One region of the Promicromonospora sukumoe genome, then DNA from elsewhere that is predicted to be linked to it. Evidence: predicted binding sites of a transcription regulator. Region 1 holds the regulator's gene; the other holds the start of a gene.
What was found. Region 1 encodes HrcA, which represses chaperone genes, less so after heat shock. Its sites were predicted from a motif close to TTNGCACTCGNNNNNNNCGAGTGCNAA; they were not measured.
Positions count from the first base shown of each region.

Region 2: the regulator HrcA is predicted to act here: its motif matches at 3,065-3,091, upstream of groES (co-chaperone GroES).

Region 1 covers NZ_JACGWV010000002.1:23,169-32,185, forward strand. Annotated here, with positions in the region: gene FHX71_RS30120 (helix-hairpin-helix domain-containing protein) at 1-1,600, shown strand, start outside; gene FHX71_RS17350 (OmpA family protein) at 1,597-2,496, shown strand; gene FHX71_RS17355 (16S rRNA (uracil(1498)-N(3))-methyltransferase) at 2,581-3,345, opposite strand; gene dnaJ (molecular chaperone DnaJ) at 3,356-4,477, opposite strand; gene hrcA (heat-inducible transcriptional repressor HrcA) at 4,506-5,525, opposite strand; gene FHX71_RS17370 (hypothetical protein) at 5,913-6,098, shown strand; gene FHX71_RS17375 (DUF3097 domain-containing protein) at 6,219-7,082, shown strand; gene FHX71_RS17380 (DUF4870 domain-containing protein) at 7,107-7,631, shown strand; gene FHX71_RS17385 (DUF2189 domain-containing protein) at 7,750-8,745, opposite strand; gene FHX71_RS17390 (hypothetical protein) at 8,838-9,017, opposite strand, start outside.
Region 2 covers NZ_JACGWV010000003.1:732,668-741,684, forward strand. Annotated here, with positions in the region: gene FHX71_RS27340 (malonic semialdehyde reductase) at 1-491, shown strand, start outside; gene FHX71_RS27345 (glutamate--cysteine ligase) at 498-1,673, opposite strand; gene FHX71_RS27350 (class I SAM-dependent methyltransferase) at 1,670-2,938, opposite strand; gene groES (co-chaperone GroES) at 3,273-3,569, shown strand; gene FHX71_RS27360 (WhiB family transcriptional regulator) at 3,776-4,063, opposite strand; gene FHX71_RS29585 (MerR family transcriptional regulator) at 4,255-5,517, shown strand; gene guaB (IMP dehydrogenase) at 5,585-7,099, shown strand; gene FHX71_RS27375 (flavin monoamine oxidase family protein) at 7,187-8,800, opposite strand; gene FHX71_RS27380 (exonuclease domain-containing protein) at 9,011-9,017, opposite strand, start outside.

The sequences.
Region 1 (9,017 bases):
CGCCGGGACCGCGGCGGCGACTTCCGCTACTGCTGGCGAGAACGACGGCGCGAAGGCCGACGCCGAGAGCATCGCCGGCGCGGGCGCCGACAAGGCCGACGAGGCGACGGACGGGAACTCCGGCGCGGGTGCCGACGCGACCGACGGGGCCGGTGACACCGAGGCCGCGGACGCGAAGCAGGACGCCACGAAGGAGCAGGGCGCGGAGGACGAGGTCACGTCCGCCGAGTCCGACGTCGTCGCCGAGGCGGAGGCCGTCGCGCGCGAGGCCGCCGAGGCTGCCGCCGCGCAGGCCGCGGCACGGCTCGAGGCCGGGGGCGACGCCGAGACCGCCGTCGTGCCCGAGGCCGCCGAGGCCGCGGACGATCTGCAGCGTCTGGAGGGCGTCGGCCCGAAGATCGCCGCGGCGCTGAAGGCGGCCGGCTACACCACGTACGCGAAGATCGCGGGCGCGACCGAGGCCGAGCTCCGGGAGGCCGTCGCGGGCCAGGGCATCAAGTTCGCCCCGGCGGCCGCGAGCTGGGCCGACCAGGCGCAGTACCTCGTGGACAACGACGCGAAGGGCCTGGAGGAGTACCAGGACTACCTCGTGGGCGGCCAGGAGCGGCGCGCGAAGTTCAACGAGAACGTCGACTACACCGACGTCGACGAGATCGAGGGCGCAGCCGCTAAGGCCGCCGCGCTCGCCGAGGACGAGGCGGCCGCCGCGGCCGCGGCCGTCGTCGTGCCGGAGCCCGAGCCCACGCCGGAGCCCGAGCCGCAGGACCTGCAGCGCATCGAGGGCATCGGCCCCAAGATCGAGGCGGCCCTGCAGGCTGCCGGCTACACGACGTACGCCAAGGTCGCCGCGGCGAGCGAGGACGACCTGCGCGCGGCCCTGACCGCGAGCGGCATCACGTTCGCGCCGGCCGCCACGACCTGGGCCGACCAGGCCCAGTACCTGGTGGACGGCGACGAGGACGGCCTCAAGGAGTACCAGGACTACCTCATCGGCGGCCAGGAGCGGCGCGCGAAGTTCAACGAGAACGTCGACTACACCGACGTCGACGAGATCGAGGGCGCAGCCGCCAAGGCCGCCGCGCTCGCGCAGGACGAGGCGGAGGCCGCGGCGGCGCCCGTCGTCGAGCCGGAGCCCGAGCCCGCCCCGGAGCCCGAGCCGCAGGACCTGCAGCGCATCGAGGGCATCGGCCCCAAGATCGAGTCCACGCTTCACGCCGCCGGCTTCACGACCTACGCGAAGATCGCCGCCGCGAGCGAGGACGAGCTGCGCGCGGCGCTCGCCACGGGCGGCATCACGTTCGCCCCGGCGGCCGCGAGCTGGGCCGACCAGGCCCAGTACCTGGCCGACGGCGACGAGACCGGCCTGCAGGAGTTCCAGGACTACCTCATCGGCGGCCAGGACCGCGCCGCCAAGTTCCGCAAGGACGTCGACTACACGGACGTCGACGAGGTCGAGGGCACCGCGGCCAAGGCCGAGGCGATCGCCGAGGACGAGGCGAAGGCCGAGGCCGCCGAGGCTGACGAGAGCAGCGAGGCCGAGAGCGCCGGGGCCGAGAAGTCTGAGGACGACGAGCCCACGCAGTCCGAGGTGAAGGCATGAACCTGAAGGTCGTGCTCCCGCCGGTGATCATCGTGGTCCTCGGCCTGGGCGCCCTGTCGAGCGTCCAGAACACGGGGTTCCGTGAGCACATCGAGACCACGCTGACGGAGAGCGCGCAGGGGGCCCTCTCCGCCGCGGGCATCGAGGGCGCGGACGTCCGGTTCGCGGGCCGCGACGCCGACGTGACCGCGCCGAGCGACGCGGAGGCGCTGACCGCCGCGGAGGTCGTCGGCGGGGTGACCGGCGTCCGGACCGCCGCGGCCTACGGGCCGGACGGCCTGGTCTCGGGCGAGCCCGGCCCCGCGGAGGCCGCGGAGCCGGCGGAGACCGAGGACGAGACCGACGACGTCACCGACGCCGCGACGGACGCCCTGGCCGACGCGATCGCGTCGCCCGAGGCGAGCGAGGCGACGTCGGGCGACGGGACGAGCGACGACGAGGCGACCGAGGACGAGGCGACGGACGGCGCGACCGACGATGCCGCCGACGACAAGGACGACGACAAGGACGAGCCCAAGCGCGAGCCGACCCGCGAGGAGCGGGAGCAGGCGCAGGAGGACCTCGTCGAGATCCCGAACATCACGTTCGTCACGGACAGCGCCCGGCTGACCAAGGACGGCCGTCGCGTGGTGCGGGAGGCCGCGGAGGTGCTCGCGGAGCACCCGGAGGTCGAGGTACGCGTCGAGGGCCACACCGACTCGGTGGGCAGCGACGAGCACAACCAGCGGCTCAGCGAGCGCCGCGCGGAGCAGGTCGTGGACGAGCTGGTGGACCTGGGCGTCGAGCGCGACCGGCTGACGTGGAAGGGCTTCGGCGAGTCGGACCCGCTGGTCGTCCCGCGCACGTTCGAGGACCTGGAGAAGAACCGCCGCGTGGAGTTCATAGTCCGCAACTGACCCCACTCGTTGAGTGCTGGGTATTTGCGGGTTTCCGGGTCGGAAACCCGCAAATACCCAGCACTCAACTGTTTCGCGTGGGGGTTACCAGCGGCCCAGGCGTTCGCTCAGCAGGGCGATCGCTATCGGGCCCGCCGTGGACGTACGCAGGACGTGGGGGCCTAGGCGGGCCGTGGTGGCGCCCGCCTCCGTGAGCAGGGCGACCTCCGTCTCGGAGATGCCGCCCTCGGGGCCGACGACGAGAAGCAGGGGGCCGGCGTCGGGCAGCGCGACCGACGCGAGGCCGGCCGTCGCCTCCTCGTGCAGCACGACGACGGCGCCGCCCGCCGCGACGACCTCACGGGTCCGGGCGGCGAGCTGCTTGCTGCTCAGCGGCACGTCGACGGCGGGGATGCGCGCCCGGCGGGCCTGCTTGGTCGCGGCCCGCACGGTGCTGACCCAGCGGGCCCGCGACTTCGCCGCGCGGTCGCCGCGCCACACCACGACGGACCGTTCGGCCTGCCACGGGATGATCGCGTCCGCGCCGGTCTCGGTCGCGGCCTCGATGGCCATCTCGTCGCGGTCGCCCTTGGCGAGAGCCTGGACGAGCGTGACGACGACGTCGGGCACAGGCTCGACGTCGGCCTGCTCGACGCGCAGGTGCACCTCGGCGCCCTGCACGCTCTCGACGACGGTCCGCAGGCGGACGCCCGCGCCGTCGACGACGTCGATGCGCTCCCCCGGACCGCGCCGCTGGACCACACCGGCGTGCCGGCCCTCGGCGCCGTCGAGCACGTACACCGCGCCCGCGGCGTACCCGGACAGCGGATGGGCGGCGGACGCCTCCGCGAGAAAGACTGGCGCGCTCATGGCCGCGGGGTCAGCGCCCGCTGAGCTTGTCGCGCAGGCGCGAGAAGACGCCGCCCTGGACCGTCGCGAGACGCGGCTCGGGCCGCTCCTCGCCGCGGAGCGTGGCGAGCTGCTGCATGAGCGCGGTCTGCTCCTCGTCCAGCGACGTGGGCACATGGACCTCGATGTGCACGTTGAGGTCGCCGCGCCCGCTGGAGTGCAGGTGCCCGACGCCCAGGCCCTTGAGGGTCATGACCTGGCCGGGCTGCGTGCCCGGGCGCAGGTCGATCTCCTGCAGGCCGTCGAGGGTGTCGAGCTCGAGCACGGTGCCGAGCGCCGCCGCCGTCATCGGCACCTGGAGGGTGCAGTGCAGCTCGTCGCCGCGCCGCACGAACGTGTCGTGCGCGCGCTCGCGGATCTCGACGTACAGGTCGCCGGCGGGGCCGCCGCCGGGGCCCACCTCGCCCTGCGCGGAGAGCTTGATGCGCGTGCCGGTGTCGACGCCCGCGGGCACGTTCACCGAGATGGTGCGGCGCGACCGCACCCGGCCCTCGCCGGAGCAGTCGGTGCAGGGCTCGGGGATCACGGTGCCGAAGCCGCCGCAGGCGGAGCACGGCTGGTTGGTCATGACCTGGCCGAGGAACGAGCGGGCGACGCGCTGCACGGAGCCGCGGCCCTGGCAGACGTCACAGGTGCGGGCGTGGGTGCCCGGCCGCGCGCCGTCGCCACCGCAGGTGTTGCAGACCACCGCGGTGTCGACCTGGATCTCGCGCTTGGCGCCGAACACGGCCTCGGCGAGGTCGAGGTCGAGGCGCACGAGCGCGTCGTTGCCGCGCCGGGCGCGCGGGACCGGCCCGGTCGGCTGCCCGCCGCCGAAGAAGGTCTCGAAGATGTCCTGGAACCCGAACCCGGCGCCGAAGCCGCCGCCCGCGCCGCCACCGGGGGACGTGGGGTCCACGCCCATGTCGTACTGCTGGCGCTTGTCGGGGTTGGAGAGCACCTCGTACGCGCGCGCGACGTCCTTGAACCGGTCCTCGCCCACGTCGCCGGCCACGTCCGGGTGCAGCTCACGGGCGAGCTTGCGGTATGCCTTCTTGATCTGCTCGGGCGAGGCGTCGCGCGGAACACCGAGAATCTCGTAGTAGTCGGTCACAGGTCTCTCTTCGTGATGAGTTGAGTATCTAGCTGGGCAGCACTCGTGACAGGTAGCGCGCGACGGCGCGCACCGCGGCGATGGTGCCCGGATAGTCCATACGGGTGGGGCCGATCGAGCTCAGGATCGCGACGGTGTCGCCGTCGGACGAGCCGTAGCCGGACGTGACGACGGAGGTCTCCGCCAGTCCCGCCAGCCGGTTCTCGTGGCCGATGCTCACCGCCACCCCGGCGTCGTCGGTCATGTCGGTGAGGAGACCGAGCAGGACGACCTGCTCCTCGAGCGCCTCCAGGACGGGCCGCAGCCCCTGCTCGAACCGCATGCTCGACCGCGCCAGGTTGGCCTGGCCGGTCAGCACGATGCGTTCCTCGCTCTCCTCGCCGAGCGCGGCGGTGACCACCTCGGCCACGGCGGTCGCCAGCGGCCGGTGCTCGGGCGCCATGGCCTCGGCGACGCCGGCGAACGCGTCGCCGATGTCGGCGAGGCGGCGGCCGGCGGTCGCGGCGTTCAGGCGGGCGCGCAGCTCGCCGAGCGTCCCGTCGTCCAGGTCGACGGGGACGTCGAGGAAGCGCTGCTCCACCCGGCCGGTGTCCGTGATGACGACGACGAGGAGCCGGCCCTCGGCCGTGGGCACGAGCTCCAGGTGCCGCAGCCCGGACCGGCGCAGCGACGGGTACTGCACGACGGCGACCTGCCCGGTGAGCTGGGCGATGAGCCGCCCGGCGCGCGCCACGACGTCGTCCAGGTCGACGGCCTGGGACAGGAACGTCTCGATGGCGCGCCGCTGGGGCACGGACAGGGGCCGCACCTCCGCGAGCTGGTCGACGAAGAGGCGGTAGCCCTTGTCGGTGGGGATGCGACCGGCGGACGTGTGGGGCTGGGCGATGAGCCCGGCCTCCTCCAGTGCCGCCATGTCGTTGCGCACGGTGGCGGGCGATACGCCGAGCTGGTGGCGCTCCGTCAGGATGCGCGAGCCGACGGGTTCACGCGTGCGGACATAGTCCTCCACGATCGCCCGCAGGACATCGAGCCTGCGTTCCTCGCTCACCGCGCTCACCTCCGTCCCCAGGTAGAACGTCCGGGACGTGTACCCGGGTTCCGGCCCGCTCTCCGACACTGCCTTCCAGCACTCTCACCGACCGAGTGCCAATCCTACGCGGCGTGCGCGACCGGCCGGGTCCCCGACCCGCCGCACGGCGGCGCCGCCCGTACCGCACACCCGGTCCTGCCCGGCAGAACCCGCCGCTGACCTGCGCGTCCTACCGTTCGCCGACGGCTGAGCACCGAGCATAGGGCGATGCCTTAGGCGCGCCCAGCCCGTGGCACGAACCCGTCGCGAAAGATGCGGCGACCGCCCGATCCGGGCGACGTACCTCACAGACAAACCTGGAATCACCGCCGGCGAGTGGCCGGGGCGACACCAGGAGGAACCACCATGTTCGGCTTTTCGGACTACGCCGAGTACCGCCGCAACGAGCGGGAGCTCGACCAGCGCAACGAGCGGGCCCGCATGGCCCGCGAGCAGAAGGACGCCGCCCGCCGGCAGGCCGCCGCTCGGCGCACCGCCGAGCGCGCGAGCCGAGCCAAGGCGGCCGACGCCATCCGCCCGCGCGCCGCCTGACCGTGCCGGGCACCGCGCAAACCCCGCCCCCCTCGTTGAGTGCTGGATATTCGCCCTGGATGACACTCCGGAGGGGCGAATATCCAGCACTCAGCGAGGGGGGCGACCTAGGCTCACCGGGTGGTCGACGAACGGTATGGGTCCGACGTGCTCTCCCCCCAGTTTCCCGGCGCGCAGCGAGGGCGGCGGCCGACGTCGCAGCCCACGCCCGCCGAGCTGGGCCTCGTGGTCGAGGAGGTCGAGACGGGCTGGGTGGGCGCGATCGTGCGCGTCGAGAAGTCGGGCGGCATGCACGTCGTCGTCCTGGAGGACCGGCGCGGCCGCACCCGCACCTTCCCGCTCGGCCCGGGGTTCTGGGTCGAGGGCAAGCCCGTCGTGCTCACCGCGCCCGTCGTGAACCGCGCCCCCGCGCAGCCCACACGCACGGCCTCCGGCTCCGTCGCGGTGCACGGCGCCCGCGCGCGCGTGGCCCGCGGCAGCCGCATCTGGGTCGAGGGCAAGCACGACGCCGAGCTCGTGGAGAAGGTCTGGGGCGACGACCTGCGGGTCGAGGGCGTCGTCGTCGAGATGCTCGACGGCGTGGACCACCTCGCCGAACGCCTCGCCGAGTTCGGGCCCGACGCCGAGCGCCGGGTCGGCGTGCTGGTGGACCACCTGGTGCCCGGCTCGAAGGAGCAGCGGCTCACCGACGAGGCGCTGCGCACCGTCCCGACGGGCACCGTCCTGGTGCTGGGCCACCCCTATGTGGACGTGTGGCAGGCGGTGCGCGCCGAGCGGCTCGGGCTGGAGCGCTGGCCCGTGATCGACCGCGGCACCGAGTGGAAGCTCGGCATCCTGCGTTCCCTGGGTTGGCCTGCGGAGACGCAGGCAGACGTCGCCCGTGGCTGGCAGCGCATCCTGGGCACCGTGCGCGACTTCCGGGACCTCGATCCCGCCCTGCTGGGACGTGTCGAAGAACTTATCGATTTCGTGACCATCTCGTAAGGCGCAGCCTCTACGGTTGGGCATATGTCCGAAAACCCGCAGGAGCCGCAGTCTCCTCAGCAGCCCGGCCCGGCGCCGCAGCAGCCGACGCCCGGCCCCGCAGCCCCGCAGCCGCAGGACGGCCCCGCCTACGGGACGCCCAACCCGCAGCCCGGGCAGTCGCCCTACCAGGGTCCCCCGCAGGCGGGCCCCGCCTACAGCGGCCAGTACCAGCCGCAGCCGCTCACGCCGTCGGACGAGCGCATGTGGACCGTGCTGGCCCAGGTCGGCCCGTTCCTCCTGTCGTTCATCGCGCCCCTGGTGATCTGGCTGGTCCTCAAGGACCGCAGCCGGTTCGTCGACCAGGAGGCCAAGGAGTCCCTGAACTTCCAGATCACCATGGCCATCGCGCAGGTCGCCGCCGCGATCATCACCGGCATCACGTTCGGTATCGGCGGGATCGTGTACCTGGCGTTCATCGCCGCGATCGTGTTCATGATCCTGGCGGCCGTCGCCAACGGTAAGGGCGCGCCCTACCGCTACCCGGTGAACATCCGCTTCATCAAGTAGGACCAGCGCGACGCAGAACGACCATGCACCTGCTGCCGGCCGGAGTCCGGGACCGGCAGCAGGTGCATGGTCGTTCTTGTGTCTCGCGACCGTGTCGCGAGCGTCTCGCGGCCGGGCGTCAGGCCACGGCGGGGCCCGCCGGGGCGGGACCGGCCGGCGCGGGGCCGGCCCCGATGGCCGCGACCGGGCCGCCGGTGAGCCGGCGGAACGCGAAGGCCAGCGTCAGCAGCGAGAGCGGGATGGTGACGAACAGGCCCACGAGGCAGACCAGGGCACCGACGATGTTGATGCCCAGGAGCGCGAGCTCGAGCAGGAACACCGAGCCGAAGTTCTTCCCCACCAGGCGGAACGATCCGGTCAGCGCGTCCCAGGCGTTCAGGTTGCGGTCGACCACGTTGTGGTAGGTGAACGGCGCGAAGATCGCCAGGGCGATGAGGCCCAGGCCGCACAGCAGCACGCCCACGAAGCCCGCCACCAGGAGCAGCAGCGCCGTCAGGATGATCATCGGGTAGCTGTTGACCTTGAAGAGCGTGCCCCAGGTCGCCTTCTCGCCGGAGGCCTCACGCAGCGCGGCGTTGATCCCGAGGGCGCCGAGCACGGAGTTGATCAGCGAGCCGACGAGCCCGAGCAGCGAGCTGCCGAACGACACCCCGTTCGCGGTGGAGCTGCTGATGTCGCCGCGCATCGCGGCCTGGTTGATCTCCTGGTAGTCGCCGAAGTTTCCGGCGTTGAAGATCGCGCTCACGGCAAACGAGAGCAGGATGAACAGCACCCAGAACAGCCAGTTCCCCGTGAACCGCTTCCACCCGTAGCTCAGCGCCTCGCCGACGGCGAACGGCGCGGACGGCTGCGTCCCGTAGCCCTGACCGGCGTACGCCGGCGGCTGGCCCGCGCCACCGTAAGGGGGCGGCTGCGTGGCGCCGCCGTAGGGCGGCGGCTGTGCGGGACCCGGCTGCGCGGGCACACCCGGCTGCGCGGGGCCGGCCGGCTGGGCCGGACCCGCCGGGTCCTGGGGCGGCGTCGGGCCGCCGGCACTCGATCCGTACGGGTTCTGCGGCGGCGTGGGACCGCCGGAGCTCGGCTCGTACGGGTTCTGCGGAGTGTTCTCGCTCATGGGCTCCCCTAGGTCATGCGTCAGTGTCCGTAGCCACCTTCACCTTTTCTCCGCATGTCCGCATGTGCAATTGCCGAGTTGTTACCAGCGGGTCAGGACCGGACCGTCTCGCCGGTCCACCGCTGGACCAGATACGCCCCCACCAGCAGCATCACCGGGGCGACCACGACGAGGCCGATCCCGCACGTGAAGATCGACGCGATCGCCAGCCCGGCGAAGATCCCGAAGACGCCGAGCGCCGTCCCCAGGTGGGAGAGCACCAGGCCGACGCC
Region 2 (9,017 bases), on a different contig from region 1:
CCGTCTACGACCTCGTCAAGTGGGGCCCGACGGCGATGAACACCAGCCCGCTGCGCATGCTCGTGGTCCGCACGCCGGAGGCCCGGCAGCGCCTCGTCGAGCGTGTCCCGGAGGGCAACCGGGAGCGCGTCGCCAACGCCCCCGTCACCCTCGTGCTCGCGTACGACACCGACTTCCACGAGCACATGGACGTCCTGATGCCGCACAACCCGGGCGCGCGCGACATGTTCGCCGGCGACGCCGGGGCGCGCGCCGAGATGGCCCGCACCAGCGCCCTGCTCCAGGCCGGCTACCTGATCGTCGGCCTGCGGGCCGCGGGCCTGGCCGCCGGCCCCATGCACGGGACCTACGACCAGATCGACGCCGAGTTCTTCGCCGAGAACGGCTGGAAGGGCTTCCTCGTCGTCAACGTCAGCGTGGCCGACGGCGCCGACACCACCCGCCCCCGCGCCCCGCGCCTGGGCTTCGACGACGCCGCGCAGGTCATCTGACGCGGGTCAGCCGGGCAGCGGCCTCCCCGCCCGCATCTCCGCCATCATGGCGCGCGCCACGGGCACCAGGTCGCCGTCGTGCGCCGCGGCGACCCGCTCCTGCCGCAGGTAGGACGGCCCGGTGACCAGGATGTCCCGCACCCCGGCCAGCTCCGCCGCACAGCCCAGGCGGTGCGCGACCGGCTCCAGCTCCACGAGCAGCTTGCCGATCGCGTCGACGACCGGCCCCTGGTTGCCGTGCGCGTCGAGGATCACCGTGGCGTCCAGCCCGTAGCGGGCCGAGCGGAACTTGTTCTCGGCCACGTACCAGGGCGGTAGCTCGACCAGGTCCCGGCCCTGGTCGAGCTGTGTGGACAGGTGCTCCACGAGGCAGTGCACCAGCGCGCCGAGCGCGAGGGCCTCCGTGAGGTTGGTCGGCCCGTCGCAGACCCGCACCTCGAGCGTGCCGAACGTCGGCGACGGCCGGATGTCCCAGTGCACCTCGTTGAACGCCTCGACCGCGCCGATGTGCAGCATGTCGCCCGCGTACGCCTCCAGCTCCTCCCAGGTGCGGAACGCGACCGGCAGGCCGGAGCTCGGGATCTGCTGGAACAGCAGCGACCGGTTCGAGGCGTACCCCGAGTGCTCGCCCGCCCAGTACGGCGAGCCGGCCGACAGGGCCTGCAGGTGCGGGAAGTACTTGAGCATGCCCCGCATCAGCGGCAGCGCCTTGTCCCGGTGCTCGATGCCGACGTGGACGTGCAGCCCCCAGATGATCAGCTGCGCGCCCCACACCCCGGTGCGCTCGCGGATGCGGGCGTACCGCTCCTTCTCGCCGATCTCCTGGTCGGCGGCCCGCGCGAACGGGTGCGTGCCGCCCCCGATGAGGTCGAGGCCGAGGGGATCGGTCACCGACCGCACGCGGTCGAGCGCGGTGGTGAGGTCGGCGCCGGCCTCGGCCACGGTCCGGCCCACGCCGCTGACCAGCTCGATGGTGTTCTTCATGTACTCGCCCGTGACGTGCGGGGCGAGGCCCCCGGGGCCGTTCCGCTGGTTGCCGCCGTCGCGCGCGAGCGCCTCAAGCACCTCCGGACCTGCCTGGCACAGGTCGGCGGTGCCGGGCTCCACGAGCCCGATCTCCCACTCGAGCCCCACGGTCGACCGCGGGGACTCGCCGAAGCCGAGCCTGGCCGGCGAGCTCATACGGCTCCCAGGGGTTCGACGAGGAGCACCTGTTGGTTGCCTGACACACGGGTGAGCACGATCGTCGCCTCCTCGGTTCCGGTGAGCACGAGCTGCTTGCGAAGTTGTTCGGGCACGACGGCGGTGCCCCGCTTCTTGATCGTGATGCGGCCGACGTTCCGGTCGCGGAGGTAGGACTTGAGCCGCTTCAGGCCGAACGGCATCGTGTCGAGCACCCGGTAGCCGGTGGCGACCGGCGCCGGCGCGCCCGCGGCGTCGACGGGCCTGGCGGACGGGAGTGCGGCGGCCTCGTCGGTGGTGACGTAGGCGATGGTCGGGTCCACGAGGCGCCCGCCCAGCTCGGCGGCCGCCTCGCCCACGAGCCCCGCGCGGATGACGGCGCCGTCGGGCTCGTAGAGGTACTGCCCGACGGGGCCGACGTCGGGCTCCACGCCCGTGCCGCGCACGGTGCGGCTGAGGGTGTGCTCCTTGCCGTCGTCGTCGGTGAAGGTGCGCAGGACGAGCGCCGAGCGCCCGGGGCCGTCGGGCGCGAGCGGGCCGAACCACAGCCCGACCTCGACCACGTCGCCGTTGACGGAGACCCACTGCGTCTCGGCGTCGTCGGGCAGGCCCTCGTGCGCGATGCCCGGCCCCACCTTGATGCCGACGGCGGGCACGGTCTCGCGCAGGGCCCACACGGCGTCGAGCGGCGGCTCGTAGGCCCGCGGGTCGAAGATGCGGCGGCTGCGGCCGCCCTGCCCGCCGCGCACGCGCCGGGCGGGATCGGCGTAGACACCCTCGATGCCCTCGGCGCGCAGGTCGAGCGAGAGGCCGTCGGCGTGCCGCACGTCCGCCTCGGGGAAGTGGCGCAGGTTCCACCGCGCGATGGCGGCGGTGCACTCGTCGAGGTCGGTGGCGACGACGCGGAGCCCCGTCCCGGCGAACGCGAGCGAGTCGGCGCCGATCCCGCAGGTGAGGTCGGCGAGGGCCGTGACGCCCGCGTCGAGGTACCGCCGGGCGTGCAGCGCCGCGACGAGCAGCCGCGTGGCCTGCTCCAGGCCGTGCGCGGTGAAGAGCATCCCGTCGGCGAAGTCACCGAACTTGGCCCGCGCCCGGGCGCGCAGCCGGGACTGGGTGACCACGGCGGCCGCGAGGTCCGCCGGGACGCCTTGCGAGCGCAGGGTCGTCACCGTCTTCATGGCGTCGCGCTCGTCGTACGGCGGGAGAGCCGCAAGCAGAGCCCAGCCGTCGGAGCTGAGGAGTTTGCTCAGAATCGCCGCATCCATGGGAAGATCTTTCCACGTTTGTCCAGGTCGTGACGAGTAGCCCGACGGAACCTTTTGGCCGAGATGGCGAGATTTCGACGTTCGGACGGCATGTCGCTCGTGCGGCGTGTGAGCCACTCCACGCGATTGGCACTCGCCTTGACCGAGTGCTAATGCCGACCTAGATTTGGGGTTGTTCATCGCCGCGGATCTCGGTAACGGGGCCTCGCGGCGGAGGACCCAGACGTTCGTGCCCGCCGGCACCCGCGACGACGGCGGACCGTCGAACGTTCGAGCCCCTTAAGTCAACCACGCAGCTGATCAGTCGATCCGCTCACGAAAGAGGAGGTCCGACGTGTCGGTCCCCATCAAGCCGCTCGAGGACCGGATCGTCGTCAAGGCTCTCGAAGCCGAGACCACGACCGCTTCCGGCCTGGTCATCCCGGACACCGCCAAGGAGAAGCCCCAGGAGGGCGAGGTCCTGGCCGTGGGTCAGGGCCGCATCGACGACAACGGCAACCGTGTGCCGCTGGACGTCGCCGTCGGTGACAAGGTGATCTACTCCAAGTACGGCGGTACCGAGGTCAAGTACGCGGGCGAGGAGTACCTGGTGCTCTCGACCCGCGACGTCCTCGCGGTGGTCGTGGGCTGATCCCAGCCCACGTCAGACAGACGAAGGCCCCGCACCGTCCGGTGCGGGGCCTTCGCTTCGTCCACGTCGCGCGCCGACGTGTTCCGCCGCGTCACCGCGGGCTGGCGGCTCGGCGGGGATGCCGCTGCCTCGGCGTCGAGGAGGGCATGCGTCAGACGGGCATGACGCGCTACGCGTCAGAAGTTGTGCAGCGGGTGCGCAACGGGTCAGGCGGAGACGGACTTGCCGGCGAGGATCGCCGAGCGCTCGTCCTCGCTGAGCCCGCCCCACACGCCGTACGGCTCGCGCACGCGGAGCGACTGCTCGCGGCACTGCATCATCACGGGGCAGGAGCGGCAGATCGCCTTGGCGGCCTCGGCGCGCCGGCGGCGGGTCGACCCGCGCTCACCCTCGGGGTGGAAGAAGAGGGTGTCGTCCGCGTCGCGGCACGCGCCCTGGTACTGCCATTCCCACAGTTCCATCACAGGACCGGGAAGCCTCGAGATCTCCGTCATGGCGAACAACCTACAAGTTGTGCAGAAGTTGTTCAAGGGGCAATTTCGCGCCATGCGGACTGAATCGGGTCAGCGGGAAGCCGGTCGGCACTGACCTGCTTTGTATGTATGTGAACCGAAATCCACCTAGATCGGCGGCACGCCGGGTTTCGCAGTGGCGCGGAGACCGCCGGGTCGGCAGAATCGAGTCCATGACTTCTTCGCGACCCGCCCAGAACTCGGGCGGGTCACGTACATCCAGCCCCGGACTGGCTGTCGCCGCCGTCGCGCGGCGCCTCGGGGTCGCTCCCGCGACCCTGCGTACCTGGGACCGGCGGTACGGCCTCGGCCCGTCGGGCCGCACCGCTGGATCACACCGCCGCTACACGCCGGACGACGTCGCCCGGCTCCTCGTGATGCGCCGGCTGACCCTCGAGGGCGTGGCCCCGGTCGACGCCGCCCGTGCCGCCGTCGAGGCGGGGGACGCGGAGCTCGAGGTCGCCACCCGGACCGCTCCGGCGCTGCCCGCGGTGCAGGTCGAGGGCGAGGCGGACGACGCCGACGAGGACTTCGAGGAGCAGTTCCTCGGCACCGTCGAGGTGCCGGACGACGAGGCCGACGACGAGCTCGACGACGAGACCGACGACCCCCTGGCCGCCGACACGGACGAGGACGACGACCCCGCGCCGGCGCCGGGCGGCGAGCGGGCCGAGGAACCCCGCGGCCGTGCCCGTCTGCGCGCCCTGCCCGGCGGCGCCACCGGCGGCGGGGCCCCGGCCTCGCCCGGCGGCCCACGGTCGGCCGCCTCCCCGGCGCCGACGTCGGGACGGGTGTCCGCCCTGGTCGACGCCGCCCTCGCGTACAGCCGGACCGCCTGCGACAACCTGCTCGTGCTCGGCCCGGACGGCGACCCCGCCACCTGGTGGACCGAGCTCGTCGAGCCGGCCTGGCTCCGGCTGTCCGAGCGGACGGTCCTCGCGGGCCCGGGCGAGATGCCCGAGGTGGTGCTGGCGACGTCCGCCCTGCGCGCGCTCCGCCACTACATCGAGGAGTTCGAGCGGGTCATGGTCGAGGCGGGCGGCCCGCCGGCCAACCACCCGAGCCGGATGCGCAAGATCGTCCTGGTGTTCGCCGCCCCCGACGAGGTCGTGCCGCTCTCGGCGCACGCGCTCGCCGCGGCGCTGGCCGCCCAGGGCTCGATGGCGCGCATCGTCACCGGTCCCGCGAGCACCCACCGCTCGGTCGAGCTGGTCACCATGGTCCGCCCGACGGCGGTCGTGCTGGCGACCACGCAAAACAAGCCGGACCTCGACGTCGTGCACGCGGTGAACGAGAGCTACCCGGAGCTGCCGATCTTCGTGGGCCTGCGGGCCGACGCCGCCGCCACCGAGCTGCCCTTCGGGCCGACGGTGCAGCGGGTGCGCTCGTTCACCGGCCTGCTGCACGAGGTGCTCGCCGTCATCAAGGCGAGGTGACGCACGCCTCGGGCCGGTACCACTGCCCGGCCGAGATCTGCGGTCGCGGCGGCCGTAGACTTGCTGCATGACGGACCAGACCTCGCCGGGCGACCCGTTCGGTTTCCTCGGGCTCACCTATGACGACGTCCTGCTGCTGCCGGGTTACTCCGACCTGGCGCCGTCGGACATCGACACGACGTCTCGCCTGACGCGCGAGATCTCGCTCAAGATCCCGCTGATCTCAGCGGCGATGGACACGGTCACCGAGTCGGCCATGGCGATCGCCATGGCGCGTCAGGGTGGCCTCGGCGTACTGCACCGCAACCTCTCGATCGAGGACCAGGCGACCCAGGTCGACCTCGTGAAGCGGACGCAGACCGGCATCATCACGAACCCCGTCACGATCGGCCCGGACGCCACGCTCGAGGAGCTCGACACCCTCGCGGGCCAGTTCCGGATCTCGGGCTTCCCGGTCGTCGACACCGAGAACAAGCTGATCGGCATGGTCACCAACCGCGACCTGCGCTTCACGCCCGTCGCCGAGTGGGCCACCACCAAGGTGGACGAGGTGATGACGCCGCAGCCGCTGATCACCGGCCCGTCCGGCATCTCGCGGGACGACGCCACGCTGCTGCTGCGCAAGCACAAGCTGGAGCGCCTGCCGCTGATCGACCCCGACGGCCGCATCACGGGGCTCATCACGGTCAAGGACTTCGTGAAGTCCGAGCAGTTCCCGAACTCGTCCAAGGACAGCCAGGGCCGCCTCATGGTCGGCGCCGCGATCGGCTACTTCGGTGACGCGTGGCAGCGTGCCACCGCCCTGATCGACGCCGGCGTGGACGTGCTCGTGGCCGACACCGCGCACGGCAACGTGCGCATGCTGATCGAGATGGTCAAGCGCCTCAAGACCGACCCCGCCACCAAGGACGTCCAGGTCATCGGCGGCAACGTCGCCACGCGCCAGGGCGCGCAGGCGTTCGTCGACGCCGGGGCCGACGCCGTGAAGGTCGGCGTCGGACCGGGCTCCATCTGCACCACCCGCGTCGTGACCGGCGTCGGCGTGCCGCAGATCACCGCGGTCTACGAGGCGTCGCTCGCCTGCAAGCCGGCGGGCGTGCCCGTCATCGCCGACGGCGGCCTCAAGCACTCGGGCGAGATCGGCAAGGCCATCGTGGCCGGCGCCGAGTCCGTGATGCTGGGCTCGCTGTTCGCGGGCTGCGAGGAGACCCCGGGCGACCTGGTGCTCGTCAACGGCAAGCAGTTCAAGACCTACCGCGGCATGGGCTCGATGGGCGCCATGTCCTCGCGCGGCAAGAAGTCCTACTCCAAGGACCGGTACTTCCAGGCCGAGGTCACCAGCGACGACAAGATCGTGCCCGAGGGCATCGAGGGCCAGGTCGCCTACAAGGGCCCGCTGGCCACCGTGGCGCACCAGCTCATCGGCGGTCTGCACCAGACGATGTTCTACACCGGTGCGCGGACCGTCCCCGAGCTGCAGGCCGAGGGCCGGTTCGTCCGCATCACGTCGGCGTCGCTCAAGGAGAGCCACCCGCACGACGTGCAGATGACGGTCGAGGCGCCGAACTACAGCGGCTTCTGACTCTTCCGTCGAACCCGCACCACGTGTCAGACCCACAGGTCACCCGAGTGACCTGTGGGTCTGACACGTTGGGGGGTCGATGCCAGGTCAGCTCGACATGACGCGCTGGTGCAGGGCCTGCACCGCGTAGCGGGCCGACCAGAACGCGCCGTGCTGCCACGCGGAGACCTCGGACATCCAGTCGCCCGCGAAGTACACGTTGCCCGCGCCCTCCTGCAGCAGCCGGAAACCGGCCGACGAGGTGTTCGGGTAGGCCCAGGCACCCTCGATGTAGGGCACCTTGTGCCACGCGATGGAGAACGAGCTCTCCAGCTCGGTGCGGTACTTCTCCCCGTGGATCTTCACGCCCTGCTCGACGGCGCGCAGCTCGCGCTGCTTCGGTGCCAGGTCGGCGTACGTGCGGGCATTGGTGCCGGTGTTGTAGTAGCCGACGACCAGGCCCTTCCGCTCGCCGTACCCGTACGACGGGTACCAGACGTGGGCGAGGTCCATGTCGGTCTCGGTGATCCCGCCGAAGATCCGGTGGTCGTCCTCCCAGAACCTCGACCGGTACTGCAGGCCGATCTTGCCCGCGGGGGAGCCGACCGAGAACTCGCCGAGGGCGGCGTCGACCGCCGGACCCCAGTTGGTGTCCCAGCGGCGCATGAGGCCGGCGGGCGCCGCGACCACCGCGAAGTCCGCCTCGACCTGGCGCGGCCGGCCGTTCTTCGGCGTGTAGGTGACCCTGACCCCGCGGCTCGTGTTCTCGACGCCGGTGACGGGCGACTCGAAGTGCACGTTCTGGTTGCCGATGGCCCGCACCAGGTACTTGTAGGTCGTGTCCATGCCGCCCTTGGGCTGGAACATGAGCATCGACTGCTCCCAGTTGATCTCGAACGGGAAGTACTGGCCCACCTTCGAGGCCAGCACCTCGGAGACCGTGCCCGGGCCGGGCAGGGGCGTGCCGTGCTCGTTCCACGCCGAGGGGTAGACCTCGTAGCCGCGGTTGCTGCCGCCGGTGTACGTGCCGTCGGACTTGAGCGAGCCCCAGCTGCGCAGGAAGGTGCGCAGGTTCTCCTTGTCCGCGGCGGTCAGCTTCTGGTCCAGCGCGCCCTGGTCGGCGGCGTGCTGCAGCAGCTCGGAGGTGTACCCGAAGACGTCCGCCTTGGCGGTCCGGTAGCGGACGGGGTTCCCCGGCGTCGCGCCGGACCGCTCGTTGTAGAGGTAGGCGTCGGCGTTCGCGTTCGTGAAGACCTCGTAGGGCACACCGAGCTCGCGGATGTAGTCGAGGGTGACCATCCACTGCGCGATCCGGCCCGCGCCGGCGTTCATGTAGACGCCGTCGGCGAACCGGGCGGTCTGCCGCACGCCGTCGAGGTCGGTCTCGCTGTCCCCGCCGCGGATCGTCAGGGTGCGGCCGCCGGGGCGGTGCCGGGCTTCGAGCACCGTCACCCGGTAGCCGGCCTTCTGCAGCTCGTAGGCGGTCGCGAGGCCCGCCGGGCCCGCCCCGACGACGACGACCTTCTTCGCGGAGCGGCCCGTCAGCGAGAAGTCGCTGCCCCGCGGGGGCACCCAGGACTCGGCTCGTGGCTGGGCGGCGGCGGTGGGGGCCAGGCCCATCGCCCCCATGGTGGCGAACATGACGCCGGCGCTGGAACCCGCGCCGACGGCCTGCAGGAAGTTGCGGCGGGAGACGCCGGAGGTGCTCTTCTCGGTGACCACGGTCCCTACCCCTCGTGTCGACAGGTCTGACGGACCGCTGAGCCTGGTCGGGAGGCCAGGAGCCGCCGTCAGCACCGTGCCGGACGCTAGGGAGCGCAGGTCACCGCGGAGAGTCGCCGCCGTTTCTGCGCAGTTGCCCTTGGTAACCATGTCGTTTCGGGCCGTTCCCGGTGGTCACCGCGGGGCTGCGCCGGGTCGGCGACGCTGCGGTCAGCCG